Regions from separate parts of the Janthinobacterium sp. GW822-FHT07H11 genome, predicted to be linked through region 2. Evidence: predicted binding sites of a transcription regulator. Region 2 holds the regulator's gene; each other region holds the start of a gene.
What was found. Region 2 encodes FNR, which switches genes on or off when oxygen is low (the NO sensors DNR and NnrR bind a similar motif). Its sites were predicted from a motif close to TTGATNNNNATCAA; they were not measured.
Positions count from the first base shown of each region.

Region 1: the regulator FNR is predicted to act here: its motif matches at 5,865-5,878, upstream of paaA (1,2-phenylacetyl-CoA epoxidase subunit PaaA).
Region 3: the regulator FNR is predicted to act here: its motif matches at 5,574-5,587, upstream of AC3RCJ_RS15310 (serine protein kinase).

Region 1 is NZ_CM179507.1:5,957,158-5,967,035, reverse strand. It holds gene AC3RCJ_RS26335 (cytochrome-c peroxidase) at 1-827, opposite strand, end outside; gene AC3RCJ_RS26330 (methyl-accepting chemotaxis protein) at 1,060-2,760, opposite strand; gene AC3RCJ_RS26325 (M14 family metallopeptidase) at 3,160-4,284, opposite strand; gene AC3RCJ_RS26320 (hypothetical protein) at 4,426-4,680, shown strand; gene paaX (phenylacetic acid degradation operon negative regulatory protein PaaX) at 4,808-5,737, opposite strand; gene paaA (1,2-phenylacetyl-CoA epoxidase subunit PaaA) at 5,962-6,951, shown strand; gene paaB (1,2-phenylacetyl-CoA epoxidase subunit PaaB) at 6,977-7,261, shown strand; gene paaC (1,2-phenylacetyl-CoA epoxidase subunit PaaC) at 7,276-8,028, shown strand; gene paaD (1,2-phenylacetyl-CoA epoxidase subunit PaaD) at 8,028-8,555, shown strand; gene paaE (1,2-phenylacetyl-CoA epoxidase subunit PaaE) at 8,596-9,675, shown strand; gene paaG (2-(1,2-epoxy-1,2-dihydrophenyl)acetyl-CoA isomerase PaaG) at 9,728-9,878, shown strand, end outside.
Region 2 is NZ_CM179507.1:327,546-337,423, reverse strand. It holds gene AC3RCJ_RS01455 (UdgX family uracil-DNA binding protein) at 1-600, opposite strand, end outside; gene AC3RCJ_RS01450 (putative DNA modification/repair radical SAM protein) at 597-1,829, opposite strand; gene modA (molybdate ABC transporter substrate-binding protein) at 1,967-2,725, shown strand; gene modB (molybdate ABC transporter permease subunit) at 2,741-3,412, shown strand; gene AC3RCJ_RS01435 (sulfate/molybdate ABC transporter ATP-binding protein) at 3,418-4,119, shown strand; gene AC3RCJ_RS01430 (TOBE domain-containing protein) at 4,160-4,927, shown strand; gene AC3RCJ_RS01425 (response regulator) at 5,020-8,094, opposite strand; gene fnr (fumarate/nitrate reduction transcriptional regulator Fnr) at 8,340-9,098, shown strand; gene AC3RCJ_RS01415 (FixH family protein) at 9,225-9,749, opposite strand.
Region 3 is NZ_CM179507.1:3,477,272-3,487,149, reverse strand. It holds gene AC3RCJ_RS15340 (bifunctional 2',3'-cyclic-nucleotide 2'-phosphodiesterase/3'-nucleotidase) at 1-830, shown strand, start outside; gene AC3RCJ_RS15335 (tetratricopeptide repeat protein) at 891-1,583, shown strand; gene AC3RCJ_RS15330 (hypothetical protein) at 1,712-1,975, shown strand; gene AC3RCJ_RS15325 (catalase) at 2,232-3,668, shown strand; gene AC3RCJ_RS15320 (hypothetical protein) at 3,880-4,215, opposite strand; gene AC3RCJ_RS15315 (chymotrypsin family serine protease) at 4,334-5,515, opposite strand; gene AC3RCJ_RS15310 (serine protein kinase) at 5,751-7,796, shown strand; gene AC3RCJ_RS15305 (DUF444 family protein) at 7,799-9,061, shown strand; gene AC3RCJ_RS15300 (SpoVR family protein) at 9,058-9,878, shown strand, end outside.

The DNA of each region.
Region 1 (9,878 bases), 760 kb from region 2:
GGGACCTTGAAAGCACCGCACAGTGCGCGCTGGCCGGCCAGGTCCGTGCGGTCCGGCCCGCACAGGCCCAGGTCGAAATAAGCGGGGTCGGCGGTGGCGGGAATGCGCGTATTGCGCGGCAAGCCCAGGTTGTCGAAGCTGAAATCGGTGAACAGCGGCGGGGCGCCATGTTTACCGCGCACGCTGGGGTGGCAGGCCGCGCAATTGCCCTTGCGCTCATCGTTGAACAGGGCCAGGCCCCGCAATTCCGCCAGCTCCAGGGGAACCTTGTTGGCCAGGTAGAGGTCATATTTGGAGTCGTAGCGGTGGAAATCCGGCTCTTCCTGTTGAAATTGCTGCAAGGCATAGGTGATGCGGCTGAATGCCTGTTGCGGTTGCGCAAAGATGGCGTCGCCAAACACGCGCCGGAATTGCTCCGCATACTGAGTGCCGCGCAGCCGTTCCACCACCTCGTCCGTACTGGCATTGGCCATTTCATGCGGTGCCAGGAAGGGCCGTTCCGCCTGTTCGGCCAGGCTGGCGGCGCGTCCGTCGCGGTTGATGCCGCCGTTGGCTGTGCCTTCCCCGTCAAGGCGGAAAGGGGGATTGTGGTCCAGGTAGCGCAAGGAGGGCGTGGCGCGATAGCCGGATGCCTTGCCATCGGGACCACCCAGTTGCACGGCCAGCCTGTTGCCGGGCGCGTGCGCGTGCGCCGGGTCGTGGCAGCTTGCGCACGACTGCTTGCCCGAGGCGGACAGGCTGGCATCGTTGAAAATCTGGCGTCCCAGCTGTGCGGCAGGGCTGAGTTCGGACGCCATGCCCAGGGGAGCGGCGAGGCTGGAAAACACGATTATGCACACGTGTGCAAATCGGATCGGAAAAAAAAGCGCTAGGGCGCGTGGCGGGTGTCTATTGGTCATCGGCAGGATGGTTGTCAGCAAGAAAGAGGACAGCAAGGGCTGTGATCAGTATAGGCAGCAATGGCCGGCATGGCAACGATTTGCGATGTTGCGCTGCGCCATGGCGGCGCGCCGTTCCCGCCGCGCAGGGCGGAGCGGGAACGGCTGCCTGTGGCACGGCTCAGTATTGTTCCCATTCCGCTTCCGCCGCCATGGCGGGTGCGGCGGCCTTGCGGCTGGCAGGCGCGCTGGCGATCAACTGGGGTTTGTCGGCCTTGGCGGCGGCGCTGGGCGGTGGTGCGGGCCGCGATGCCTGCACGGCCGGCGGCAGTGCTTGCGTGCCATCGAGCTTGAAGACGCTGACGGCTTCGGCCAGGATGCCTGCCTGATCCTGCAGCGCTTCGGACGCGGCGGCGGCTTCTTCCACGAGAGCGGCATTTTGCTGTGTCACGGCATCCATTTCCGTGATGGCCTGGTTGATCTGCTCGATGCCCGCTTCCTGTTCAGTGCTGGCGGACGTGATCTCGGCCATGATGTCCGTGACGCGGCGCACGCTGCTGACGATCTCCTCCATGGTGCTGCCCGCCTGGTTGACCAGGGTGCTGCCCAGGCTGACCTGGTGTACGGAATCGTCGATGAGGATCTTGATTTCCTTGGCCGCCGCGGCGGAGCGATGGGCCAGGTTGCGTACTTCCGTGGCGACGACGGCAAAGCCGCGGCCCTGTTCGCCCGCCCTGGCCGCTTCCACTGCCGCATTCAGGGCCAGGATATTGGTCTGGAAGGCAATGCCGTCGATGACGCTGATGATGTCGACGATTTTCTTCGACGAGGCATTGATGGAATCCATGGTCGTGATCACTTCCGCCACCACCTGGCCGCCCTTGCTGGCCACGCTGGAGGCCGATTGCGCCATCTGATTGGCCTGGCGCGCGTTTTCGCCATTTTGCTTGACGGTCGACGTCAATTCTTCCATCGAGGACGCCGTTTCTTCCAGCGAACTGGCCTGTTGCTCCGTGCGCGAGGACAGGTCCATATTGCCGGAGGCGATTTCGCGCGAGCCGTGCGCGATGGCATCCGTGCCGTGCCGCACGCGGGCCACGATATCTTGCAAATTGTCGTTCATGGCCTTCAGCGCTTGCAGCAGCAAGCCCGTTTCATCGCTGCCGCGCGCGTCGATGGTGCCCGACAGGTCGCCGGACGCCACCCGCTGCGCCACTTTGACGGCTTCGGCTATGGGACGGCTGATGGAGCGGCTGATCAGGATGGCCAGCGCGATGGCGATGAGCGTCGCGGCGATGGACAGGGACAAGGTCAGGATGATGGCCATGCGCCCGTCGGCGAGCGCCTGCTTGCCTTCGACCGCCATCAGCCCCTCCTGGAAGCTGGCCATGGCAGCCAGTGTCGTCAGGAATTTTTCTTGCGGATAGCGTAACTGTGTCAGCAGGAAGATGCCGGCCGTTTCTGTTTTTCCTTCTTGCAACAGCTTGATATTCGCGTCGCGCGTCTTGCTATACGTTTCGCGGCTGTTTATCACGGCCTGGAACAGTTCCTGGCCCTTGGGCGTGTTGATCAGGGTTTTCAGGCGCGCCAGCAGTTCCGCGTTCTTTTTCCGCGACGCCTCGAGTTTTCCTATGGCACTACTGACTTCGTCGGCATCGTTGGCGCCGATGATGGCGTTGCTCAGCAGGCGTGCCTGGATATTGATTTCGGACTGGATCGTATTGGACAGCATGACCTTGACATAGCGGTCATTGAGGATTTTTTCCGTCGATGCATTGATGTTGCGGATGCGGCTCACGGAAACAAATGCCACCATGGCAAGCAAAGCAATGATCAAGCCGAAACTGCAGGCCAGACGGGTACTGATTTTGAGCTTAGACATAGGTCATCCATCCTGGACTAAAAGCGGAAAGCGTGCGCTCGGCGCCGTCCCGACCTTGGCCGGCCATGGGGGGCAGGCGGCGTCGATGACGGTGCTGATGCGGTCAGTTTGCGTTACAGAGAGCTGGCGCGGCAGGGATAGGGCCGTGATGCCACGGCCGAAGCCGTGGATGCGTATTTATTGTGGCCGGCAAGTCGTGGCGACCCGGCCGGCGAGTATTCTTGCGGGGCTGCGCAGCGTGGCGCGGCCCGAATCTGTCGTCAAGTGTAGGACGATAATTTCTGACGAGCAAGATGTTCGCGAAAAAAAGCGTTTGTTCAACAACGCTTGCCATGCAGGCATAAAAAATGCCCCGGCGTGCGGGGCATGGAAGCAATCGGGCCGTGTCGGCCCAGGCACTCAGGCGCGCAAGGTGGACAGGACAGGCTGCAGCACGGCCGCGCCCAGGGCGGCGCTGCGGGCACCGCTCCAGCCGGTTTGCGGATCGGGATCGTTGGCGTTGTCCTTGAACGGCAGTTCCAGGGTCAGCGCCAGGCAACCGAAGGCATGGGTGATGTGGGGCGAGCCCATGGTCAGTACTTCCGGCGTGAACGGACCGTCTTCATAGCCGTGCTCGTCCTGGAAGTCGGGGCTGGCCACCTTGAAGTCGGCGATGAAGCGGTCTTGCTCGGCTTTTTGTTCAGCAGTGAAATTTTCCAGTGCATCGCTGCCGGCCACGAAGACGTAAGGCAAGCCTTCGTCGCCATGCACGTCGAGGAACAGGTCGCAACCGATTTCATGCATCTTTTGTTTCACCAGGAACACTTCCGGGCTGCGTTCCATCGTCGGCGTCATCCATTCACGGTTCAGGTTGGCGCCGGCTGCGTTGGTGCGCAGGTTGCCATGCACGGAACCGTCCGGATTCATGTTCGGCACCACGTAGAAGACGGCGTCCTGCAGGCATTGGCGGGCAAACGGATTGGCCTGGTCCAGCAGCGCTTCGAGCATGCCTTCGACGAACCATTCGGCCATCGTTTCACCGGGATGCTGGCGCGCGATGACCCAGACTTTTTTCTCGGCATCGGCGTCGCCCACCACCAGCAGGTTCATGTCGCGGCCTTCCACCGTGCTGCCCAGGTCGATCAGGCGCACCAGCGGCGACGCCTGCGCGCTGTCGATCAGGGCCAGGTGGCGATCCCATGGATACGGCTCGAAGTAGGCGTAGTAGACGCTTTCTTCTTCCGGCGTATGTTCGATGGTCATCACCGTGCCGTCAAAGCTGGTCGGCACGCGGAACCACGTTTCGCGGTCGTAGCTGGCCACGGCCTGGTAATCCTTCCAGCCGTCCGGGTAGGCGGATTTGCCTGCATTCATGAAGCGGATCGTGCACGCCTCGCCTTGCGCGCCTTGCAGGCGGAAATAAAACCACTGCGTGATGTCGGCGTGGGAATCCTTGCGGATGTTCAGCTCGATGGATTGTGCATCGTCGGCGCGCAGCACCTCGATCGCGCCGGCGTCGAATTGCTGGCTGATTTTAATGGTCATGTGTGTTCCTGATAAAAACGTATGGGATTTGCATCGTGTGCAATGGCGCGATGATACCCGTTTTAGCCACGCCTTTGTGCTGGCGCAAACGAGACGGGACATGCTTTGCTAACGTGGTAGCTTGAACACGGGGAGATCATCATGGACGACCATAATAACCACATACGCGAACTGGAAAAGAAAATCAGCGCCCTCAGCGACGCCCTGGCGCACCTGGGCAAGGGCACCACCTTGCAGGAATTGCTGCGCATCATACGTTTCCCCGGCTATACCACGCCGGCCGAATTCGCCTTCAACGTCGCCATCCTCGACACCATGCTGGTGCAGGCCAATGCGCTGGAAAAGCTGGGCCAGGATTTGCTGGCGGGGGCCAAGCAAGTGGTGGTGAAACAGTGAGCAGGCAGTGACTTACAACACCGAACAAAACCGTAGCGAGCGGAAGGGAGTTGTGGTTGAGAAGCGCAACTGTACGAAGGTACAGTGAGCATCGCAGGCCGCAAATACCGACGCGCAGTAGGTTTTCTCAGGCGTTCAGGCCGCCGAAACGTTCAAAAAACCACGGCTCCACGTCCGGCGCATGTTCATCCTCGCGCCGCAGGGTGGCCAGGATGTGTTCTTCGGCGGCCGCATGGGTGATGCGGTACAGGTCGCGCGCCAGCGCATACGCCTGCGTGCCGGGCCACGGTTCGGGCAGCAGTTCCACGGGCAGTTGCGGGTCGTGCAATTGCACGCGGCGGTAGGCGTGCGTCAGCAGCGAGCGGATGACGAAAGCCTGTTCCGCATCGAACGCGGGTTCCTGCTGCAGCAAGGCCAGCAGCGGCTGGAAACTGGCGATGAATTTTTCGTAGCCGGCCATCACTTCTGACAAATCCCAGCATTCGCCCACCATGTCGCGCAGCGGGCGCGTGCTGACGCCCGGCAGTTCCGTGGTATGGCACACGTACAGCTTGCCCTGCACCTCGTTGCGCACCAGGATATCTTCCAGCGTGTCGGCATTGCTGGCCGGGTGGCCGAAGATGCCGGGCGCGATCAAGCCGTAGCCAGCCCATAACAATTCCTTGCGCAGGGCGCCCCGTTCGGCCGCGCCTATGCTGCCAGCCGGCCCGATCACCAGGGTCCAGCTGCCATCCCAGTGCACCACCAGCGGCGCATAGATGCGCCGATAAGCGCGTTCGAAACGGGCCAGTGCGTCGGGACATATCGCGTAGGCGCTGCGGCGGCCATCCCTTTGCGAGCTGAGCCACCCTTCCTGCGCCAGGCGGAACACGCTGGTGCGCAGCAGCCGGTCGTTGACGCCGAACGGCGCCAGCAATTCGATCAGGCTGCCCAGCCAGATGGCGCCGCCCCGCGGCACGATGGCATCGCCAAAGATCGTCATCACCAGCGACTTCGAGCGGGGCGGGTCGCTGGCGAGGAAGGCGGCTATCCATGCGGTGCAAGCGGTGTTCTTCATGTGGTCCTGGTCTGGCCGTAGCGGTCATTTCAATAAAGGCAGCAGTTTACTTTGCCATGCGCCGGGGCGTGGACTATTTTTTCACATCATACTCCCGAAAAATGCACATAAGATACGGATTTTCGAAATGATTCAAATCAAGTGTATGCAAATAGTTTTATGTATCGTATTATCCCTGTATCGCTTTGCGCCGCAGCGCAGAACACAGACATGGGAGACAGATCATGTACGCACAAATGGTTGAAACCGGCCTCAAAAATGTCCGCTCCATCGACGACATGGGGCAGGAAGAACGCGCTTTCCAGGCGCGCATCGACGAAGGCATCAAGATCGAGGCCAAGGACTGGATGCCGGACGCCTACCGCAAGACCCTGATCCGCCAGATTTCGCAGCACGCGCACTCGGAAATCGTCGGTCAATTGCCTGAAGGTAACTGGGTGACCCGCGCGCCTACCCTGAAACGCAAGTCCATCCTGCTGGCGAAGATCCAGGACGAAGCGGGCCACGGCCTGTACCTGTACAGCGCCGCCGAAACCCTGGGCGTGTCGCGCGACGACTTGCTGGCCGCCTTGCACTCGGGCAAAGCCAAGTATTCCAGCATCTTTAACTATCCCACCTTGTCGTGGGCCGACATGGGCGCCATCGGCTGGCTGGTCGACGGCTCCGCCATCATCAACCAGATCCCCCTGTGCCGCTGCTCCTACGGTCCGTATGCGCGTGCCATGATCCGCGTGTGCAAGGAAGAATCGTTCCATGCGCGCCAGGGTTACGACATCATGATGTCGCTGTGCAAGGGCACGCCCGAGCAGAAAGCCATGGCGCAAGATGCCTTGAACCGCTGGTGGTGGCCGTCCCTGATGATGTTCGGCCCGTCCGACGCCGCCTCCGTCAACAGCGCCCAATCGGCGCAATGGCGCATCAAGCTGTTCTCGAACGATGAATTGCGCCAGCGCATGGTCGACCAGACCGTTCCGCAAATCGAATACCTGGGCTTGACCGTGCCCGATCCCGACCTGAAGTTCAATGCGGAAACGGGCCACTATGAATTCGGCGAGATCGACTGGGCCGAGTTCAACAATGTCCTGAAGGGCAACGGCCCGTGCAACCGCGAGCGTTTGCAAACGCGCGTGAAAGCGTATGAGGAGGGCGAATGGTTCCGCGACGCCTTGGTCGCGTATGCAGACAAGCAAGCCGCTGGCAAAGCGGCAGCCTGAAATATCTATAAAAGGGGATAGCAACATGAGCAAAGAATGGCCATTGTGGGAAGTGTTCATCCGCAGCCAGCACGGCCTGGCGCACAAGCATGTGGGCAGCCTGCACGCCTCCGACGCCACCATGGCGGTCAATCATGCGCGCGACGTCTACACGCGCCGCAATGAAGGCGTGAGCATCTGGGTGGTGCGCGCGGCCGACATCGTCGCCAGCAGCCCCGGCGACAAGGGCGCCCTGTTCGAACCGTCGAACAGCAAGGTGTACCGCCATCCCACCTTCTTCCCGATGCCGGAAGAAGTCAAGAACCTGTGATGGGAGCGCCTGCAATGGATGACAAGGTTAACTACTTGCTGCGCCTGGGCGACAATGCCCTGATCCTCAGCCAGCAGCTGTCGCAGCTGTGCGGCAAGGGCCCGGCGCTGGAAGAAGACATGGCGCTGACCAACGTGGCGCTCGACCTGCTGGGCCAGACGCGTTTGTGGTTCAGCTATGCGGCCGAACTGGAAAATGCAGGCCGCGATGAGGACGACATTGCCTTCTTGCGCGATGCCCACGATTTCAAGAACTGCCTGCTGCTCGAGCAGCCGAACGGCAATTACGCCGACACCATGATGCGCCAGTTCTTCTTCGACAGCTGGCACTACTTCCAGCTGCTGGAACTGACGAAATCGGCGGATGGTCGCATTGTCGACGTGGCGCAAAAATCGCTCAAGGAAGTCACGTACCACCTGCGCCGCAGCGGCGATCTTGTCGTGCGGCTTGGCGACGGCACGCCGGACAGTCACGCGAAAACACAGGCCGCGGCCGACAAGCTGTGGATGTACACGGGCGAGATGTTCAAGTACGACGCCGTCGACCAGGCCATGGTCGCCGCCGGCATCGCGCCGCCATCGGAGGTGCTGCGCCAGGCCTTCCTCGAGCACGTGGCCGAGATCTTCGCCGAAGCCACCCTGGCCATGCCGGCGCCCGACGCCTGGATGCAAAAGGGCGGCAAGCAGGGCACGCACACGGAACATCTGGGTTTTATTCTGGCCGAGATGCAGTTCCTGCAGCGCGCCTATCCCGGGGCGGAGTGGTAATGAACACGCCCATGGCAGCGCTGGACGCCGCCCAGGTCTGGGCCTGGCTGGGTGACGTGCCCGACCCGGAAATCCCCGTCATTTCGGTGGTGGACCTGGGCATCGTGCGCGCCGTCGAAGTCACGGATGGCGATGCCTGCATCGTGACGATCACGCCCACGTATTCGGGCTGCCCGGCCATGCAAGTGATCGCCGACGCCGTCACGGATGCCTTGCGCAGCCATGGTGTAGCCAGGGTGACGCTGGTGAACCAGCTGGCGCCCGCCTGGACCACGGACTGGATGAGCGAGGCGGGCAAGGCCAAGCTGAAAGGCTATGGCATCGCCCCGCCGCAGCAGCAGGTGATCGACATCAGTGGTTTGAAAGGTGGCGTCAAGCGCCAGGCTGGCCCCAAGCTGGACGTCATCTGCCCGAACTGCGGCTCGACGCATACGCAGCTGACCAGCCAGTTCGGCTCCACGCCGTGCAAGGCCCTGTACAAATGCCTGGCTTGCCGCGAACCGTTTGACTACTTCAAGTGCCACTAAAAAAATCAGGCACACGTTCCGAAGAAACTGGAGATGAAGCATGAGTAAATTTTATCCGCTGTGCGTAGCGAACGTGCGCAACGAAACGCGCGACACCATCGCCGTCACGTTCGACGTGCCGGAAGAACTGCAGCAGCAGTTCCGCTTCCAGCAGGGCCAGCACCTGACCCTGCGCGCCCATATCAATGCGGAAGACGTGCGCCGTTCGTACTCGATCTGTTCGGCGGTGCAGGACGGCACCCTGCGCGTGGCCATCAAGCGCACGCCGGGCGGCGCTTTCTCTACTTGGGCGAACGACACCCTGAAAGCCGGCGCCACGATCGAGGTGATGCCGCCCATGGGCCACTTCAACGTGCCGCTCGACTGCCTCAACCGCAAGCACTACCTGGCATTCGCGGCCGGCAGCGGCATCACGCCCATCCTCTCCATCATCAAGACGACCCTGCTGACGGAACCCCTGAGCCGTTTTACTCTGTTCTACGGCAACCGCGCTTCGTCGTCCGTCATCTTCAAGGAAGAATTGACGGACCTGAAGGATGTGTACCTGGAGCGCTTGAACCTCGTCTACGTGATGAGCCGCGAGCAGCAGGACATCGAACTGTTCAACGGCCGCATCACGCAGGAAAAATGCGAGCAGTTCCTGCAGCACTGGATCAAAGTCGAAGACTACGACAATGCCTTTATCTGCGGCCCGGAAGACATGATGCTCGGCGTCTCAGCCGCCCTGCAGGCGGCCGGCATGCCCAAGCAGAATATCAAGGTCGAACTGTTCGCCGCCAGTATCCCGAAAAACGCCCACAAGCCGCGCGCGCAGCTGGCTGCGGATGCCGTGAAGGAAACGGAAGTGACCGTCGTCATGGATGGCAACCACACTACTTTCACGATGGACAAGGACAAGGAATCCATCCTCGACGCCGGCCTGCGGGCAGGGCTGGACATGCGCTACTCGTGCAAGGGTGGCGTGTGCTCGACCTGCCGCTGCAAGATCCTCGATGGCAAGGTCGAGATGGACGTCAACTACGCGCTGGAAGACTATGAAGTGGCGCGCGGTTTCGTCCTCAGTTGCCAGAGCTTCCCGCTGACCGACAAGGTCGTGGTGGACTTCGACCAGGCAGAATAAAGCCGGCGCAGGGCACGTGCCCTGCCGTATCCATTAAAAAAAACGAGACGCCATGAGCTACCAAAACATCCTCTTCACCATCGAGCAGGGCATCGCCACCCTGACCCTGAACCGTCCCGACAAGCTCAATAGCTTTACGCAAGCCATGCACGAGGAAGTGCGCGACGCGATTGCGAAAGTCAATGCCGACAGTTCCGTGCGCG
Region 2 (9,878 bases):
TACGCCCGCATCGTCGATGTCGGCCGCGCCACGCAGCAGGGCCGGTCCCGCGTGCAAGGTGGCGCCATCCCACAGCATGCTGGCATCCGGTGTGGCGATCATCCAGCTGATGGAGCCCATGCGGCGCGCGAAGTGGCGCGCCACCTGCGGCAGCACCTCGTGCGTGGGCTCGAACCAGGCGACAAAACGGGGCGCGCCGTCACTGTCCGGCCGCTCGCGGAAGCGCACATACGCATGCATGTCGTGCTCCTCGCGCCGCACGGCCTTGACCATGGCGTGCAGGCGCGCGCCGTCCGCGTCGGCCGGCGACACCACGTCGTGCTGGCCCTGCTGCCAGCGCCAGAGCACCTGGTACAGGAAGGCCCAGCGGTCATGCACGTTGAAACAGGCGGCGCTCTCCAGCAATGCCACCAGTTGGCGGGGCAGGCGCAGTAGTGGCGCGTTGGTATCCGTGGCCTCTGGCGTGGAGGAAAACAGGTCGCCCTCGCCGGGCTGCGATTGCCAGGCCACTTCCGCAGGCGGCACGCCGCGCGCGATCAGTTCGCGCGCCGCCGCGCGCCACGCGTCGAACGATTGCGCCAGCCGGACGACACTGCTCATGCCGCCTGCAACTCCGGCCACAGATTCATTTGCTGCGGTGCATCGGCCATGGCGCGGCGCAGGTGTTCCGAAGCGGTGGTGTCGCGCGCGGGAAAGTAATCGGCCGTGATGATGAACGGGGCAATCTTTTTCATGCTGCAGCGCAGGCGCGACAGGTCGGCATAGCGCACCTGGCGCAAGCGGCGCAGGTCGACGATGCGCTGCGCGTTGCGCAGGCCGATGCCCGGTACGCGGGCGATCATGTGCTGCGCCGCGCGGTTCAAGTCCAGCGGAAAATGTTCGCGGTGCGCCAGCGCCCAAGCCAGTTTCGGATCGATGTCGAGCGCCAGGTTGCCGCCGCTGGCGGGCAGCAGTTCGCTGGCCTGGAAACCATAGCTGCGCAGCAAGAAATCGGCCTGGTACAGCCGGTGTTCGCGCAGCATGGGCGGCGGCGCCAGCGGCACGCTTTTCGGGCTGTCGGGGATGGGGCTGAAGGCCGAGTAGTACACGCGCTTGAGTTTATAGCTGCCGTACAGGGTCTCGGCCGTGGCGAGGATCTGCTGGTCGTCGCTGGCGTCGGCGCCGACGATCATCTGCGTGCTTTGCCCGGCCGGCGCGAAGCGGGGAGAGCGCGGTTCTTCGGCCTTTTCATCGAGCTTGCGACGGATGGCGCCCATGGCCAGCTTGATCGTGTGCACGCTCTTTTCCGGCGCCAGCTTTTGCACGCTGTCCTGGGTCGGCAATTCGATGTTGACGCTGAGCCGGTCGGCATAGCGGCCCGCCTGCGCGACCAGGGCGGGGTCCGCATCGGGGATGGTTTTCAGGTGGATGTAGCCGCGGAACTGGTGTACTTCGCGCAACTCGCGCGCCACCTGCACCAGCTGCTCCATCGTGTAGTCGGCCGACCGGATGATGCCGGAACTGAGGAACAGGCCGTCGATGTAGTTGCGCAGGTAAAAGTCGCTGGTCAGTTTCACCACTTCGGCCACCGTAAAGCGGGCGCGCGGCACGTTCGAGGTACGGCGGTTGACGCAGTACTGGCAATCGTACAGGCAGTAATTGGTCAGCAGCACTTTCAGCAGCGAGACGCAGCGCCCGTCCGGCGTGTAGCTGTGGCAAATGCCCATGCCCGAGGTGGCGCCAAAACCGTCCTTGCCGATGGAATCGCGCTTCGGTGCGCCGCTGCTGGCGCAGGACGCATCGTACTTGGCCGCGTCGGCCAGGATTTCCAGCTTGTCCGTCAATTCCATGGCTCACCTCGATATACTGTGTTTATATACAGTATATCAGGGAATCGGCTTGGTACCGGCTTGATCTGTGCAATGGCAGAACGCTATATATCGGTGTATATTACGGGCCTGGTTCTCTTCTCATCAAGGATACGATCATGCGCCTCACCTCCCTCGCCCGCCTGCTTGGCGCCACCCTGCTCGCCACCGCCGCTACCTCCGCCCTTGCCGGCGAAGTGGTGGTGTCGGCCGCGGCCAGCCTGACGAACGCATTCAAGGATGCGGCGCAAAGCTACGAGGCACAGTATCCGGGCAGCAAGGTGTCCTTGAACTTTGCCGCCTCGGGCGTGCTGCTGCAGCAGATCGTCAAGGGCGCGCCCGTGGACGTGTTTGCCTCGGCCGACCAGGAAACCATGGATGCGGCGCAAAAGCAGGGCCTGGTGCTGCCGGCCGACCGGCAGGATTTCGTCGGCAACAGCCTGGTGCTGATCGTGCCGCACGATAGCAAGCTGGGCATCAAGAGCTTGAGTGACCTGACGCACAAGGGCGTGACCCGCGTGGCCATCGCCAATCCGGCCAGCGTGCCCGTCGGCCGCTATTCGGAAGGCGCGCTGAAGAAGGCGAATCTGTGGGACGCCGTGCAGCCGAAAGCCATCGGCACGCAGAACGTGCGCCAGTCGCTCGACTACGTGGCGCGCGGCGAAGTCGATGCGGGCTTTGTCTACGCCACCGACGCGGCCATCATGAAAGACAAGGTCAACGTCGTGCTGGACGTGCCATTGGACGCGCCCGTGCTGTACCCGATCGCCACCATCAAGGGCAGCGGCAATGCGGCCGAAGCGAAGCGCTTCGTCAGCTACCTGCAGACGGCGCCGGCGCAAGCCATCCTGGCCAAGTACGGCTTCAAGAAACCCTAAGGCCACCGCGCCCGCATGGATATCGCCTGGACCGCGCTGGCCCTGTCGCTGAAAGTAGCGGCCTGGGCCACGGCGCTCAATTTGCTGCTCGGCATCGGTACGGGCTATCTGCTGGCGCGCGCGCGTTTTCCCGGGCGCGAGTTGCTCGACGCCCTGTTGACCCTGCCGATGGTGATGCCGCCCACCGTGCTCGGCTATTACCTGCTGGTGCTGCTGGGCCGGCGCGGCACCCTGGGCATCTGGCTGCAGGATAACTTCGGCATCAACCTCATTTTTACTTGGCAGGGCGCCGTGATCGCCTCGACCGTGGTCGCCTTTCCCCTCGTCTTCAAGCCCGCGCGCGCCGCCTTCGAGGCCGTTGACGGCCAGCTGGAGCAGGCGGCACGCGTGCTGGGCATTTCGGAGCTGGCGATTTTCTTCCGCGTTACGTTACCGCTGGCCTGGCGCGGCATCCTGGCCGGCGTGCTGCTGGGATTCGTGCGCGCGCTCGGCGAATTCGGCGCCACGCTGATGGTGGCCGGCAGTATTCCCGGCAAGACGCAGACCCTGTCGGTGGCCGTGTATGAAGCCGTGCAGGCGGGCCAGGATGACGCCGCCAACATGCTGGTGCTGATCACCTCGCTCGTCTGCATCGCCGTGCTGCTGGCCGCCGGCCGCCTGGCGCCCGGGCGCATCGTACACAAATGACGCCCATGCAACTCGACCTCGACATCCGCGCCACCTTGCGCTCCGGCAAACGCCGTTTCGACATGCATGTGCAATGCACGTCCAGCAGCCAGCGCATCGCCGTGTATGGCCCCTCCGGGGCCGGCAAGAGCATGACCCTGAAAGCCATTGCCGGACTCTTCACCCCGGAGGCGGGCCATATCCGCCTGAACGGGCGCACCCTGTTCGATTCGGCCGCCGGCATCAACTTGCCGCCGCAGCAGCGCAATGTCGCCTACCTGTTCCAGGATTACGCGCTGTTCCCGCACCTGACGGTGCGCCAGAACGTGGGTTTTGGCCTGAGCCGCGGCTGGTTCAACCCGCGCGCGCGCGAAAAATTGCAGAAGGTCGAGCATTGGCTCGACGCGTTTCACTTGCAGGAACTGGCGCACCAGTATCCCGACGAGTTGTCCGGTGGCCAGCGCCAGAGGGTGGCGCTGGCGAGGGCGCTCGTGGCCGAGCCGGCCGCGTTGCTGCTCGACGAGCCGTTTGCCGCCCTCGATCCGGCCCTGCGTGTCAAAATGCGGCTGGAACTGAGCCAGTGGCAGCAGCGCCTGGACGTGCCCATGATCCTGATCACACATGATCCGGAAGATGCGCGCATCCTGGGTGAGCATGTGCTTTACTTGCGTGACGGACAAATTGACAGCATGGAAAAAAATAAGGCATGGGGTGAACGCATTGGATAAATCAGCGGCAGCGGAAATCGGCCTGCAAGGCTCGGTATGGATGACGGTGGGCGGTGAGCACCTGGGCGGCGCCGGCAGGGTGGAATTGCTGGGCGCCATCGCCGAGTGCGGCTCCATCACGCAGGCGGCCAAGCTTGTGAAGATGAGCTACAAGGCGGCCTGGGACGCCATCGACGCGATGAACAACCTGGCCGGCGAGCCGCTGGTGGAGCGCCTGACGGGCGGCAAGGGCGGCGGCGGCACGCGCCTGACGCAGCGGGGGCGCCAGTTGGTCGACAATTTCCGTATCATCGAGCGCGAGCATGCCCGCTACCTGCGCCAGCTGGGCAGCCAGGCCGAAGGCATCGCCGACGATCTTTTACTCATACGGAGAATGGCCATGAAAACCACGGCACGCAATCAATTCCTCGGCAAGGTGGCCGAACTGAAACAGGGCGCCGTCAACGATGAAGTGACCCTGGAACTGCCGGGCGGCCAGCACATCGTGGCCATCGTCACGCAGGGCAGCAGCGCAAGCCTGGGCCTGGTGCCCGGTGCGGAAGCGTTTGCGCTGATCAAGGCTTCGTCCATCATCCTCGTGGCCGACAGCGCCGGCGCGCGCTTTTCGGCGCGCAACCAATTGGCCGGGCTGGTGACGCGCGTGCAGACGGGCGCCGTGAACACGGAAGTGGTGCTGGACCTGCCGCATGGCGGCACGATCGCCGCCATCATCACCAACCAGAGCAGCAGCGAGCTGGGCATCGAGATCGGCAGCAATGTGACGGCGATTTTCAAGGCGTCCAGCGTGATCCTGGGCGTGCCGGCGTAAATGGGGTAGGTCGGATTAGCGCGCAAGCGCGTAATCCGACAAGGTTCCGGGGTCAGACCCGGCGGGTCTGACCCCAGTTTTACGTTGCAGGCTTAATCCTTCAGCCTGGACAACCAATCCGCCGCCGCTGCCAGCACCCGTTCCAGTTCCTGCGCCGCCTGTGCCAGCAGCGCCGGTACCTCGTCCAGGCGGCCCGCGTCGATGGCTTCCTCGGTGGCAAACGCGGCGCGGATCAGGCGCTTCGTGCCCAGCGTCCCCACGGAGCCGCGCATGCTGTGCAGGATGCGCGCCACGTCGCTGTGGCGGCCCGCCTGCAAGGCCGTTTCGGCGTCGCGCAAGGGCGTCATGCCCTTGTTCAGCGCATCTTCCACCATGCGCCGCAGCACGCCGCGTCCCTTGGCGTCGCGCCCCATCACGCGCATCAGCGGCGCCATGGAAAACACCTCTTCATCGACGGCCGGCGCCGGCTCGGCCGCCTGCAGCTGTGGCCGCTTCGGCAGGTGGCGCGCGATCACGGCCATCATCTCTTCCACCACCACGGGCTTGGCGATGAAGTCGCTGATGCCGGCCGTCATGCAGCGCTCGCGTTCGGAGGCCAGCACGCCGGCCGTCATGGCGATCACGGGCAAGGTCAGGCGCAGTTCCGTGCGGATGATGTGGGTGGCGCTGAAGCCGTCCATGACAGGCATCTGCATGTCCATCAGCACGATGTCGTAGCGCAGCGCTTCCGTGCGCAGCCGTTCCACGGCCTGCAGGCCGTCGCCGACCACGTCCAGGGTAGCGCCCATGTGTTCGAGGATGCCGCGCGCCACGGCCTGGTTCAGGTGGTTGTCTTCCACCAGCAGGAAATGCACGCCGGCCAGTTCCGTGCCCAGCGGCTGGTGCAGGATGCGCTGCTCGCCGCCCTCATGCTTGGCGATCAGCGCCTGGTGCAGGGCGTCGAACAGGCTCGAACCCGTGATCGGCTTCATCAGCACGACGTCGGCCTCGGCCGCGCTGGAGATTTCTTCCAGGTGATTGCGGGCGAAGGCGTTGACCATCACCACGATGGGCTGGCGCTGGCCGGCGGCCGCCTGGCGGATGGCCTTGGCCGTGGCCAGGCCGTCCATGACGGGCATGTGCCAGTCGGCCAGCACCACGTCGTAGGGCTGCTGCTGCGCCAGGCGCTCGCGGTACAGTTCGATGGCGGCAAAGCCGGAATCGACCTCGTCGGCGTTCCAGCCCCACGCTTCGATCAGTTTGACGATCAGTTCGCGCGTGGTGCGGTTATCGTCGGCCACCAGCAGGCGCAGCTGGCCCAGGGTCGGCGTGCGCCGCGTTTCGGCTGGCTGCGCCAGTATCTCGAAGGGCACGCTGAACCAGAAGCGGCTGCCCTTGCCTTCGCTGCTGGCGACGGCGATTTCGCCGCCCATCATGTGGATCAGCTGCTTGCTGATGGCCAGGCCCAGGCCCGTGCCGCCGAAGCGCCGCGTGATGCTCTGGTCGCCTTGTGAAAACGCGGCAAACAGCTGCTGCTGTTGTAATTCTGTCATGCCGATGCCCGTATCGCGCACTTCGAAGCGCAGCCAGGCGCGCCCCTTGTCTTTCTCGGCCAGGCTGACGGCCACCACCACTTCGCCGCTCTCGGTAAACTTGATGGCGTTGCCGGCCAGGTTGACGAGGATTTGCTGCAGGCGCTGGGCATCGCCCAGCAGGCGCCGCGGCACGTCGGGTTCGACGGCGATGGCCAGCTCCAGCTCCTTCTCGCCCGCATTCATGGTCATGGTCGTGGCCAGCGTATTCATGACTTCGTCGAGGTCGAATTCGACGGGCGACAATTCCATGCGGCGCGCCTCGATCTTCGAATAGTCGAGCACGTCGTTCAGGATGCCCAGCAGCGACTGGCCCGCCACGCGCACCATGGTCAGATACTTGCGCTGTTCCGTATCGAGCTTGGTATTTCCGAGCAGATACACCATGCCCAGCACGGCATTGAGCGGGGTGCGGATTTCATGGCTCATATTGGCCACGAAATCGCTCTTCGCGCGGTTGGCCGCCTCGGCCCGGTCGCGTTCCTGTTCCAGTTCCGCCGCGCGCGATTCGAGCTCCTGCTGCAGGCGGTCGCGTTCGCTCATCAGGCCGTTGAACGCTTCCGTCAGTTCGCCGATCTCGTCGCGCTGCTGCACCGGCACGGGGGTGAAGCGGCTGCCGCTGCTGCGCAGCGCTTGCAGGGTGTCGCGCAGGCGCACCAGCGGCGACAGCAGGCGCACGGTGACCCAGCCCAGCACTGCCGCGGCCAGCAGCGAGGCCAGGGTGCTCCACAGCACCAGCCGGTATAGCACGCCGTCGAACGGTTCGAAGGCGTCATCGATGGGCAGCGAGGCCGCGAGCAGCCAGTTTACGGACTTCAGGCGCTTGAAGCTGTTGACGGCCGTGATGCCGCGGCTGTTGGTGCTGACCATGCTGCCTTCGCCGTCGTCCTTCAGCAGCTGCGTGGTGGTCAGGTTGGCGTTCGGCTGGCGCGGCTGCAGCAAGCGGCTGGTATCGGGATGCAGCACGTAGCGCGGCACGGCGCCGCGCGTGAGGATGAAGTAATAGCCGCTCTTGCCGATCTTTTCCGTGCGCAGGCGGCCCAGCAGGTTGTCCTTGTACAGGCGCAGCACGCCGATCACCACGCCGGCCACCTGGCCGTCGGCGCCCAGCACGGGTGCCGCCATCTGCACGATGGGCAGGCCGCTCGATTTGCCCAGCATCGGTTCGGTGATCATGGGCTGGCGCGTGCGCAGCACGGTCTGGAAATACTCGCGCTCGGCGACGTTGATGCCAGCGCGTCCCGCCACTTCCGGCATGTCGGCCACGACGGCGCCATGCGCGTCCAGCACTAGCACGTCGTCGAACAGCACCAGCATCGAGCGGCGCGAATAATATTGGCGCAACTGGGCGGGCTGGGCAATCAATTCGGGCGGCTGCTGCCTGGCCGTCAGCGTGACGATCTGCAGCAGCATGGCCAGCTTGTCATCGAGTTCAGCGGCCGTGCGGGTGATCAGGGCCGACTGCTGGCTCAGCAGTACCTTGGTGAAGTCGTCGCGCATGTGCCGCACCTGTATCATGGTAACCAGGGCAATCATGGCGATCGAGGTCAGGCTGGTTGCCAGCGCGACTTTTGCTTTTATGCCGAGAGGCTTCATAGTTTCCTTTTCAGTACCGGGCGGCACAGGCGGCAGAGGCAGATAATGCTGTCAAGAATTTTCCTATCAATACCCCAGCTTGGCAAGCGCCACCGCGCAATTTCCCCTCCCCACATGGTCTTTTGACGATGTTGCCATATAATTAAATGCAAGACGTCGTTTATTCGGCGAAATTACGGTGAAATTGGCACACGGCAACCGTGTATGCAGTAAACTTGTTGTTGCATTTTCTAAAAGGTACCGACATGACTGAAGCGCTACTCTCTCCAACCTTGCCCACAGTGACCGTGGAAGCGTTGCGTGCGCGATGCTCGACCTGCAGCATGCACCAATTGTGCCTGCCGATGGGGCTCGATGTGGGCGACATGGACAGGCTGGACCAGATTATCGGACGCCGCCGCAAGATCGTGCGCGGCGCTTCGCTGTTCCGCATCGGCGACTCGTTCCAGAACCTGTATGCGATCCGCCTGGGCCACTTCAAGACCTACCAGATCAATCCGGGCGGCGAAGAGCAGGTGACGGGTTTCCAGATGGCCGGCGAACTGCTGGGCATGGATGCCATCAGCGCCGACCGCCACCACTGTAATGCGGTGGCCCTGGAAGACAGCGAAGTATGTGAAATCCCGTTTTCCAGCCTGGAACAATTGCTGGGCAATATGCCGACCCTGCTGCGCCATTTCCACCGCATGATGAGCCAGGAAATCACGCGTGAGCAAAGTGTCATGTTGTTGTTGGGTAACATGCAGGCGACGCAGCGCTTTGCCGCCTTCATCGTCAACCTGGCGTCGCGCTATGAAGCGCGCGGCTATTCGAGCAGCAAGTTCCAGCTGCGCATGTCGCGCGAGGAAATCGGCAATTACCTGGGCCTGACCATCGAGAGCGTCAGCCGTTTATTGTCGAAATTTAAGAAGGAAGGCTGGCTGCGCGTCTCCAACCGCGAGATCGAGATCTTGCAGCCAGCCAAACTGAAGGCCATTACGGCCGGCACCGACATCTGCAAATAACAGCACCGTCAAAACCTGCTGCGCGTCGCGCTTTGCGGCCTGCGATGCTCGCTGTGCTCTAGCACAGCTGCGCTTCTTAGCCACAAATCACTGCCGCTCGCTACGGTTTTTTCCCGGCGCTGTACGTTATAGCTCTTCATCGGCGTGCAGCGCGATGCTGCGCTGCAGCGGCCAGGTCCAGATGCCGGACAGGCGCCATTCGCGCTTGTCGTTTTCCACCAGTACCTGCCAGCGGCTGCGCTCGAGCATCGGCAGCGCCACCGAGAAATTACCCTGGGCATCGGGCTGCACCAGCAGCTTGATGTCTTTTTCCGGCAGGGTCGCATGCGCCAGGTGCAGTTGCAGCGGGCCCTGGTAGGCCTTGCCGAAGCTGTGCACGGAACCGGCCAGGCGCGCCTGCGCCACGTCGTAGGACAGGCTGGTGTCCATGGCCAGGTTGCTGGCGGCCGTGTCGCGCTTCAAATCCTGGTTGATGGCCTTGCCCTGCTTGTAATAATCGCCCACCACCAGCGCATCGGGTTGCGTAAACGCAATATAGCCCATGAAGCTGCCGACGACCACGGACAGGCCGGGACCGATCATCAGCAGCCATGGCCAGCGATGCTTGTACCACGGTGCAACGGGAGGTTGCAGTTTCAGACTGTCGGACATTGTGTTCTCCTTGGGGCCGGACCCTTTGGGTCTGACCCCAGCTTTTGCTTCCGGGTTGAAAATCAAGTGACCCTAGCGCATGATTGATGATACCCCTGCGGCGAAATACCGGGGTCGGACCCGGAGGGT
Region 3 (9,878 bases), 3.1 Mb from region 2:
GCGCCATCCAGCTGGTGAACCAGGCCCAGCTCGATTATGTGAAAAATTTCATCGCCAGCAGCACGGATGCGACCTTGTCGAGCTACAAGAACATTCCCGTCATCTCGTGCAGCGCGCCGTTCAAGGCGGGCCGCAACGGGCCGTCGGACTTCACGGACGTGGCGTCCGGCGCCTCGCCGGCCGCCCCGGTCGGCCTGCAGGTGCGCAATCCGGGCGATTTGTATTTATATAGCAACAACAACCTGCAAGCCGTGAAGATCAAGGGATCGGACTTGAAGGCCTGGCTGGAAACGTCGGCCAAGCAATTCGCCCAGATCGACCCGAACGCCACGGCCGAGCAGGACCTGGTGCCGTCGTATGGCACGATCTACAACTATGACGTGTTCTACGCGGAAAACAATGCGCTGACATACCAGATCGACGTGACGAAAAAGATCGGCAGCCGCATCGTCAACCTCCTGTACAAGGGCGCGCCCGTGGCCGACGGCGATGACTTCATCGTCGCCACCAACGACTACCGCGCCGGCGGCGGCGCCGTGCCCGGCATCGACGGCAGCAAGACCATCATCAAGTCGCCCGATGCGAATCAGGCCGTGGTCAGCACTTACCTGGCTTCGCTGAGCAGCAAGGGCGGCAAGGTGACCCTGGCGGCCAACGGCAGCGCGCGCAGCTGGAGCTTCGTCAAGACGGCCACGGCCGGCCCCGTGATCCTGCGTTCGGCGCCGGGCCACCTGGCGCTGGCAAAGGGCAGCGGCATCGCCAATGTGGCGTCCGAAGGCGGGCTCGACGCCAGCGGCTTTGCCAAGTACGTCATCGACCTGTCCAAGTAAGCCTGCCGGGCCGGGATGCCGCTCTGGCATTCCGGCCCGCTTTTATCGAAGGTGATCCAGATGAAACAAGCGCTTTCCCTCCCCGCCCTCGTGCTGGCCGGCGTCCTGGCCGCCTGCCAGTCGTCGCCGCCGCCCACGGCGGCCGAAATCGAGGCGCTGGCCATGCAGGCGCGCCAGGCGGGCGACCACCAGGCCGAACGCAAGGTCCGCAGCTGGGCCGGCAAGGACATGCCTGTCGCCAAGCGCGAACTGGCGCTGATTTACCAGCCCCGCGCGGCACGCCGCGCCGAGGCATTGAGCCTGTTCGAACAGGCGGCCCGCGCCGGCGACACGGAAGCGGCGTTCGAACTGGGCCAGATGCGGCGCGCCGCCACCCCGGAGCAGGCGTGGCCGTGGTACCGCCAGGCGGCGCAGCAAGGCCATGCGAAGGCGGCATTGATGCTGGGCTTGCTGGCAGCCAACGGCGAAGGCGTGCCCAAAGATCAAGCGGTCGCGGCGCGCTGGCTGGAAAAATCAAGCGAGCTGGGCAATCCACATGCCATGTTCCTGCTGTACAACGCCTACCGCGAAGGCCGTGGCGTGGCGCGCGACCTGGCCAGGGGCCGTGAATGGCTGGAAGAAGCGGCCCACCACGAGTACCCGCCCGCCATCCAGGAACTGGCCATGACGGTGCAGGCGGACGACGCCGTGCGCGCCGGCCACCTGATGAAGGAAGCGACCGAGCACCGGCACAATAACTGGAACAAGTTTTAAGCCAGGTCAAGGCCAGCCTGTATTTCTGTGTGAAATATTTGCCAGAAGCATAAGCTTGCCTGGCACGCACATGGGTTCGTGCGCAATTTCAGCGCGAGGCAGGCATGGCAGATCACCGGACAGGCCCCATGAAGAAGAGCGACTTGCAGTTCAGCTACCGGGACGGCCCGGCGGACGGCGACGACCCGGCGCTACGCGCCATCCCCGACAGCGTCTTGCTGAACCGCCACGAATGGTATGAAGTGCTGTACAGCTGCAACAGCTGGTCGGGCGGCAGCCTGGCGACGGCGCTCAAATGCGAGCGGCTGATCCAGCGCCACTTGCCCGCCGGGATACGCGGCCATGCGGCCGTGCTGGCCTGGCTGCGCGCCCACTGGGCCAGCTACCGCTGAGGCGGGAACATCACGCCGGACTTTGCGCCAGGTCTATCGTGTTGGGCTAGACCTGGCCGACGGGCTATGATGGGCCAGCCGCCTCTCCGGCGGCGGCGGGGCAGCGGCACGCCCCGAAAATGCATTACACTGAATTTGCTTTTTAGAAATTTGTTACTCTGGACCAGCCTCGGTGAGCGCATTGTATTGCTCAGCCCAGCCAGTGTTTGGGCAGGCCCTGGCTCGTCCGTCGACCTCCCTATAAAGAAAGAGTCCAATGAAAAAGCTGACCACCGCCTTTGGCGCGCCTGTCGTCGACAACCAGAACATCCAGACGGCCGGCCCGCGTGGCCCCGCCTTGCTGCAGGATGTGTGGTTCCTGGAAAAGCTGGCCCACTTCGACCGCGAAGTCATCCCCGAACGCCGCATGCATGCCAAGGGATCGGGCGCGCACGGCACGTTTACCGTCACGCACGACATCACGCGCTACACGCGGGCGAAGATTTTTGGCGCAGTGGGCAAGCAAACGCCGATGTTCGCGCGCTTTTCCACGGTGGCCGGCGAACGGGGCGCGGCGGACGCGGAACGCGACATCCGCGGCTTTGCCCTGAAGTTTTATACGGAAGAAGGCAACTGGGACCTGGTCGGCAACAACACGCCCGTGTTCTTCATGCGCGACCCGCTGAAATTCCCCGACTTGAACCACGCCATCAAGCGCGACCCGCGCACCGGCTTGCGCAGCGCCAACAGCAACTGGGACTTCTGGACCTCGCTGCCCGAAGCGCTGCACCAGGTGACGGTGGTGATGAGCGACCGGGGCTTGCCGCGCAGCTTCCGCCACATGCACGGCTTCGGCAGCCATACCTTCAGCTTCCTGAATGCGCAAAACGAGCGTTTCTGGGTCAAGTTCACGTTCAAAACCCAGCAAGGGATACAAAACCTGACGGACGCCGAAGCCGAGGCGCTGGTCGGCAAGGACCGCGAAAGCTCGCACCGCGACCTGTACGACAGCATCGAGAACAAGGACTTCCCCCGCTGGACCCTGTACGTGCAGATCATGCCGGAAAAAGAGGCAGGCACCTACCACCTGAATCCCTTCGACCTGTCGAAAGTGTGGCCGCACGGCGACTATCCGCTGATCGAGGTGGGCGTGCTGGAACTGAACCGCAATGCCGACAACCACTTCGCGGAAGTCGAGCAGGCCGCCTTCAACCCGGCCAACGTCGTGCCCGGCATCAGCTTTTCGCCGGACAAGATGCTGCAGGGCCGCCTGTTCTCGTATGGCGACGCGCAGCGCTACCGCCTCGGCGTCAACCACAGCCATATTCCCGTGAATGCGCCGAAATGCCCGTTCCACAGCTACCACCGCGACGGCCAGATGCGAGTCGACGGCAACCAGGGGGGAACCTTGGGCTATGAACCGAACAGCGAGCAGCAATGGGCCGAGCAGCCAGATTTCCGCGAACCGCCATTGAGCATCGAAGGTGCGGCCGACCACTGGAACCACAGGGTCGACGAGGATTACTATTCGCAGCCGCGTGCCCTGTTCCAGCTGATGACGCCGGCACAGCAGCAAGCCTTGTTCGACAACACGGCGCGCGCCATCTCGGGCGCGTCGGCACAGGTCAAGCAACGCCACATCGGCAACTGCACCCTGTGCGACCCGGCCTATGGCGCGGGCGTGGCCGAGGCGATAGGCCGGCTGAGCAAATAAGCCGCGCCACCGTTGCCGCCGCGCCAAGGGCGGCAGCGGCGGCGGCAGCGGCAGGCGCCGCCGAAGCGCACGATCTCCGATGGGCTCATCGGATGCTTTCATCGGATGCCCTGGCCTGCAAGCGCGCCTGGCCGGCCTGGCCGGCGCGTGCGGGCGCCGCTACGGCCGGGCGTCGGCGTGCCGGCCTGGGGCGGCCCGCGGGCCGGCTTTCCTAGCGCGGCTGGATATCGATCTGGCCCGTGATGCTCGTTTCCACCGGATAACCTTCCACTTGCAGCGGCACCCGCCATTTGACGGACGAATCGCGCAGATACACGACGATGGCGTCGCGGCCCATGGCCGTTTGCCCCAGGCTGACGCCTTCGACGCCGTCGATGGCCATCAGCGCCCGCTCATTGCGCCGCCTGGCCGCTTCCAGCCGGCCAGTTGTCACCGGCGGGGCCGGCTGGAAGCGGCCGCCGCCTTGATCGCCGCCGTCCGGCAGGTAGGGCATGGCGGCATCTTCGAAGACGCCGTATGGCGACTGCATGAATTTACTGTTTGACATGACGACTCCTCCTGGTGCTGCTCCCGACACTAGCATCATCGTGCAAAAGGCGGTGCGGCGCAAGGCCGCGTCGCGCCGCGCCAGGCGGCACCGCCTTGCCCGGCGGCCCATCGCCGGCTCAGGTATACAGATCGATGTCGAGCGCCGCCACGACGCGCCGCATCTGGTTGGCAAACGTGATATTGCCGCCGCCGGCGAACAGCAGCCCCACGGGATTGCGCTGCTGGTTCCAGGTCCAGATCGAGGAGCCGGAATCGCCGCCCGCGCTGAACGCGCCGCTGACGCCCGTGATGGCGATCTGGTCCTGGAACAGCGCGATCCTGCCGCCGCCGTAGTTGACGTTGATGGTGGCGCCCAGGCCCGTGATGCGGCCCTGCGTCAACTGGGTGGTGCGCCCGGACTTGCCGACCAGCATGCCAAGCGTGGGCGCCACCAGTGCATTGCTGATGCGGAAATACGCGGGCACGCCGCCGCTCAGGTACACCAGCTCGCGACGCACGCGGTCGGGCCAGGCCCAGCCCGTCGCGCAATCGACGAAATTGACGCCGCCGCCGAAGTTGATCGGCACAAAGCGCTCGAGGATGGCGACCTGGTCTTGCGGGCATTTGCCGCCATCGATGGGGCCCGGCTGCACGATGCAGTCGCCAAACACGCCATTGTTCGAGTTGGCCAGCACGTGGTTGTTACTCAAGATCATCAGGCGGCTGTTGCGCGGCGCGCCGCGGCCCACGGCGAGGCAGCCGATGGTGCCGGCCGTGATGCGGAAATGGCCGACCGAGACCCCGCCCGGCGCCGGCCGCAGGCGGAAGCGGTGCGGCTGGGCATCGATGACGCCCGTGACGACGATATTCACGGGCACCTGGTCGCTGGCGACGGCGCGCACGCCCATCGCTGCGACGATGGCGGCCTTGGCCCGGTCCACGGAAGTGGGCTCGGCCACGTACAGGGTCAGCGCCGGCAGGCCCGGCTCGCCCGACGAGGTATCGCTGGCGCCCTCGCCCAGGCCGATCGACACGCCCTGGATATTGCCTGAATCGCTGAACGCGTCGGCGGCCCTGGCGCCGGCCGCCCGCAGCACCGCCTGGCGCATGCCATCCTCGATGCTGCGCTTGATCTCCAGCAATTCCATGCTCACGCCGCTCAGGGCATCGTTCGCCTCTGCCACGGAGGCGGTCTCGGCCTGGCCATCCCCTTCGCCCGGCACGGCGAACCGGTCGACCGCCTCTTCATCGTCGGCGCTCTGCGCCCGGCCCGCCCCGCCGCCCGGCGGCGCGGCAAAGCCATTGTCATTTCCCATCATCTCGTTCTCCTGTGGTTCGCTGCGGAGAACCAGTGTGGGCCGGCCGCGGCGGCCCGTATTGATCTGGATTGAAGCGCATGGGGACTGCGGCGCCGCGGGCAGCATGGTTGCCGCAACTGCGAAATAGTTCCGTTTTTCCGCTTGAGCGACATCAGGCGTGCAAACACGGGCCACATCCTATACTGCGATGACAGGCTGGCAGCATCGGCCTGTCAACTGCATGGATGGGACAGCGATGACGAGCCTACGGACGACACAGCCCGCTGCAACGACGCCAGGCGGGGCGGCGCAAGACGCCACGGAGCGCATGCGGCACGCGGCGCGCGGCGACGGCAGCGGCAGCGGCGATGGCGCCGTGCCGCACGCCCATTTCATCGACCGCATGGCGGCCTATGCCGAGGCACGCCGGGGCAGCCCGTGGCGCGGCAGCCTTGCCGACTTCCTCGCGCATGTCCTGCCCGGCGGCGCCAGCCTGCTGGCCCGCAGCGCCCACCAGTACCTGTGGGACATGATGCGCTGGAGCGGCCACGAAGACAGCGACGGCCATTTCCGCTGCCGCCTGTTCGACGACGAACTGTTCGGCATGGACGAGGCGATCGACCGCGTCGCCGCCTATTTCAAGGCGGCCGCCGCCGGTTCCGAGGTGGGCCGGCGCATGCTGCTGTTGCTGGGACCGCCATCGGGCGGCAAGTCCACGCTGGTGATCCTGCTCAAGCGGGGGCTGGAAGAATACAGCCACAGCGATGAAGGCGCGCTGTACGGGATCGCCGGCTGCCCCGTGCACGAATCGCCGCTGCACCTGGTGCCGCAGAGCATGCGCGCCGACTTCCGCGCCAGCTACGGCGTCGATATCCAGGGCGAACTGTGCCCCCATTGCCGCGCGCGCCTGGAAGACCAGCACGCGGGCGATTTCCTGCGCATGCCCGTCGAGCGCATCCACCTGTCCGAGGCGGGCCGCTGCGGCATCGGCACGTACGCGCCGCACGACCCCAGCACCGCCGACCTGGCCGACCTGGTCGGTTCGGTCGACCTGTCGAAAGTGGCGCAGTACGGCGACGAGGGCGACCCGCGCGCCTGGTCGTGGTCGGGCGCCGTGTATGCGGCCAGCCGGGGCATGCTGGAAATGATAGAAATCCTCAAGGTCAAGCGCGAATTCCTGTACCTGCTGCTGACCTTGACGCAAGAAAAGAATGTCAAGGTCTCGCGCTTTCCCCTGATTTACCTGGACGAAAGCATCGTCGCGCATACGAACCTGGCGGAATTCCGCAAATTCCTGCAAGAAAGCGAGAACGAGGCGCTGCTCGACCGCATGGTCATCGTGCAGGTGCCGTACACGCTCAATTACCGCGAGGAAGCACGCATCTACCGCAAGCTGATCCTCTCGGCCGCGCCCGCCTTCCGCGAAGTGCACCTGGACCCCCATGTGCTGCACGCGGCGGCCGTGTTTGCCATCCTCAGCCGCATGCAGGAGGGCGACGACAAGGAAGCGGACCTCGTCAAGAAGCTGCGCATCCACGCCGACGAAGAAGTGGAAGACTTGAACCAGACCGAGGTGCGGCGCATCCGCGAGCGCGAGAAGGCGCCCGACGAAGGCCTGGCCGGCGTGTCGCCGCGCTTTGTCATCAATGCCTTGTCGCACGCCATCATCGCCGCCCAGCGCAACAGCCTGAGCACGATGGACGTGCTGCTGGCCCTGAAGGACGGCATCGAAAGCGATGCCCGCATCGAGCCCAGACGCAAGCGCAAGTGGATCGATTACCTGGTGCTGACGCGCAAGGATTTCTACAACCGCTGGGTCAAGGCCGACGTGCACAAGGCGCTGTTCGTCTCGTTCGAGCAGGAAGCCCAGGACCTGCTCAACAAGTATCTCGATGAAGTCGAGGCCATGCTGGACAACCGCCAGGTCCGCGATCCCATCACCAGCGAGGAGCGCCGTCCGGACGAACGCTTCCTGCGGGCCGTCGAGGAAAAAATCCATATCAGCGACTCGGGCAAGCAATCGTTCCGCCAGGAAGTCGTGCGCAAGGCCATGGGCGCCTTCAAGCGCGGCGAGCCCTTCGGCCTGGGCACCCATGTGCAGCTGCACGACGCCATCCAGCAATACCTGTTCGAGCAGCGGCGCGACGTGCTGCGCCTGGTCAGCTCGGCCAAGCGCCCGGACGACGACGTGCGGGCCAAGATCTCGGCCGTCGAGCAGCGCCTGGTCGACGAATACGGCTACGACGCGCACAGCGCCCGCGAAGCGCTGAACTACGTGACCACCTTGCTGGCGCAGGAATGAGCATGCCCACGCCCCCCCTGCCCGCCGCCATGCAGCCGCCAGCCGCCGCAGACGGCAGGCCCGCCACGCCAGCGGCCGGTCCGCCAGCCGGCTCCGGCCAGGCGCGGCGCCACCTGGCGCAGCCGTGGTATGCGCTGTTTTCGCGCGGCGCGCGCGACTGGCTGCGGCACAACCAGAAGGTGCGCGATGCCGTGCAAGCCCACCTGCCCGAGCTGATCGCCGGCCCGGACCTGATCGGCGGGCCGCAACAGCGCACCGTGCAAGTGCCCGTGCGCCTGCTCGAACACGCGCATTTCCGCCTGGCGCCCGCGCGCAGCAGCCGCGCGGCGGGCCAGGGCGACGGCCAGCCCGGCGATATTCTGCGGCCGGCGCGGCCGGCCGGCACGGCCGGCTCCGATGCCGGCGGCGCGGGCGGCAACGGCGAAGGCGAGGTGCGCGTGCTGCTGGAATTTGCCGTCGACGACATCCTGGAATGGCTGTGGGACGAGCTGAAGCTGCCCCACCTCAAGCCGCGGCACCTGAGCGCCATCGACGAGGTGCAGCTGGTGCGGTCCGGCTGGGACAGGCACGGCGCCCGCTCGCGCCTGGACCGCCGGCGCACCGCCAAGGAAGCGATCAAGCGGCGCGCCCTGCAGGAACAGCCCGTGGCCTTCACCAATGACGACTTGCGCTTCCGGCAACTTTTATCGCAACCGCGGCCCAGCGCGAATGCCGTCGTGTTGTTCGTGCTCGACGTCTCGGCCAGCATGGCGCAGGCCGAACGCCGGCTGGCGAAATCGTTCTTCTTCTTTGCCTTGCAAGGCTTGCGCCGCAACTATGCGCGCGTGGAAACCCGCTTTATCGCGCACACGACGCGGGCCTGGGAGTTTTCCGAAGAAGCTTTCTTCCAGGTCAACGGCATGGGCGGCACCATGGCCTCCAGCGCCTTCCGCCTGAGCCAGGAACTGCTCAAGGAACGCTATGCGCCCGGCCAGTACAATGCCTACCTGTTCTATGCGTCCGATGGCGAAAACTTCAGCGAGGACCGTGCCCCCGCCAGCCTGGCCCTGGGCGAACTGGCCGGCTTGCTCAACTATATGGGCTATGTGGAAACGGTGCCCGGGGTGCCGCGCAGCATGGAAACGGAAATGCACCGGCTGTGCGCCGAGCAGCAAAGGCGCGGCTTGCCGCTGCGCAGCAGCATCCTGGCCACGCCCGACGATGTCTGGGCGGCCATCCGCACCTTCTTCCAGCATGAGGCCGATGATGCCAGGGAGGGGGCATGAGCACGCCAGGTGCCGCCGATGCGGCCGCCCTGGCCGACTACGGGGCGCGCATCGAGGAGCTGGCCAGGGCGCTGGGCCTGGAATTCAACCGCGTCGACTTCGAGCTGGTGCCCAACAGCTTCATGGCCGAGATCGCCATCTATGGCTTGCCCGTGCGCATGCGCCACTGGTCGTTTGGCGTGCGCTACATCCACCAGCTCGTGCATCAGAAGATGGGCAACTCGCATATCTTCGAAGTCATGTTCCCCGGCGACCCCTGCCACGCCTACATGGCGGAAAACAATTCGCTGGCCGAAAATACCCTGGTCACCGCGCATGTGCTGGGCCATGCCGACTTTGCCCGCCGCAACCAGCTGTTTGTGCGCTTTGGCGCCATGGCGGGCAGCCATATCCTCGAGCAAAGCGCGGCCAGGGCCCACCGCATCGAGGCGGCGCTGCAGCGCCATGGGCAGGACAAGGTCGAAGCCGTGCTCGACGCGGCACTGGCGCTGGAACAGCATGTGGACATCAATGCCGCGCTGCACCGCGCGCCCTATGCCGAGCAGTCCATGCCCGCCGCGGCCGATACGCACGGCGCGCCTGGCCCGTTTTCACGCCGCTACCGGCGCCTGCCCGGTGAAGCCGGGGTGCCGGCGCCTGCGGGCCCGGCGCAGCGCGCGCCGCTGCCGCCGCAGCCCGAGTATGACTTGCTGTGGTTCATCGCGCGCCACGCGCCGGAACTGGCCGACTGGGAACGCGATATCTTTCTCGCCGTGCGCGAAGAATCGTTTTATTTCTACCCTGTCTATGCCTGCCAGATCATGAACGAGGGCTGGGC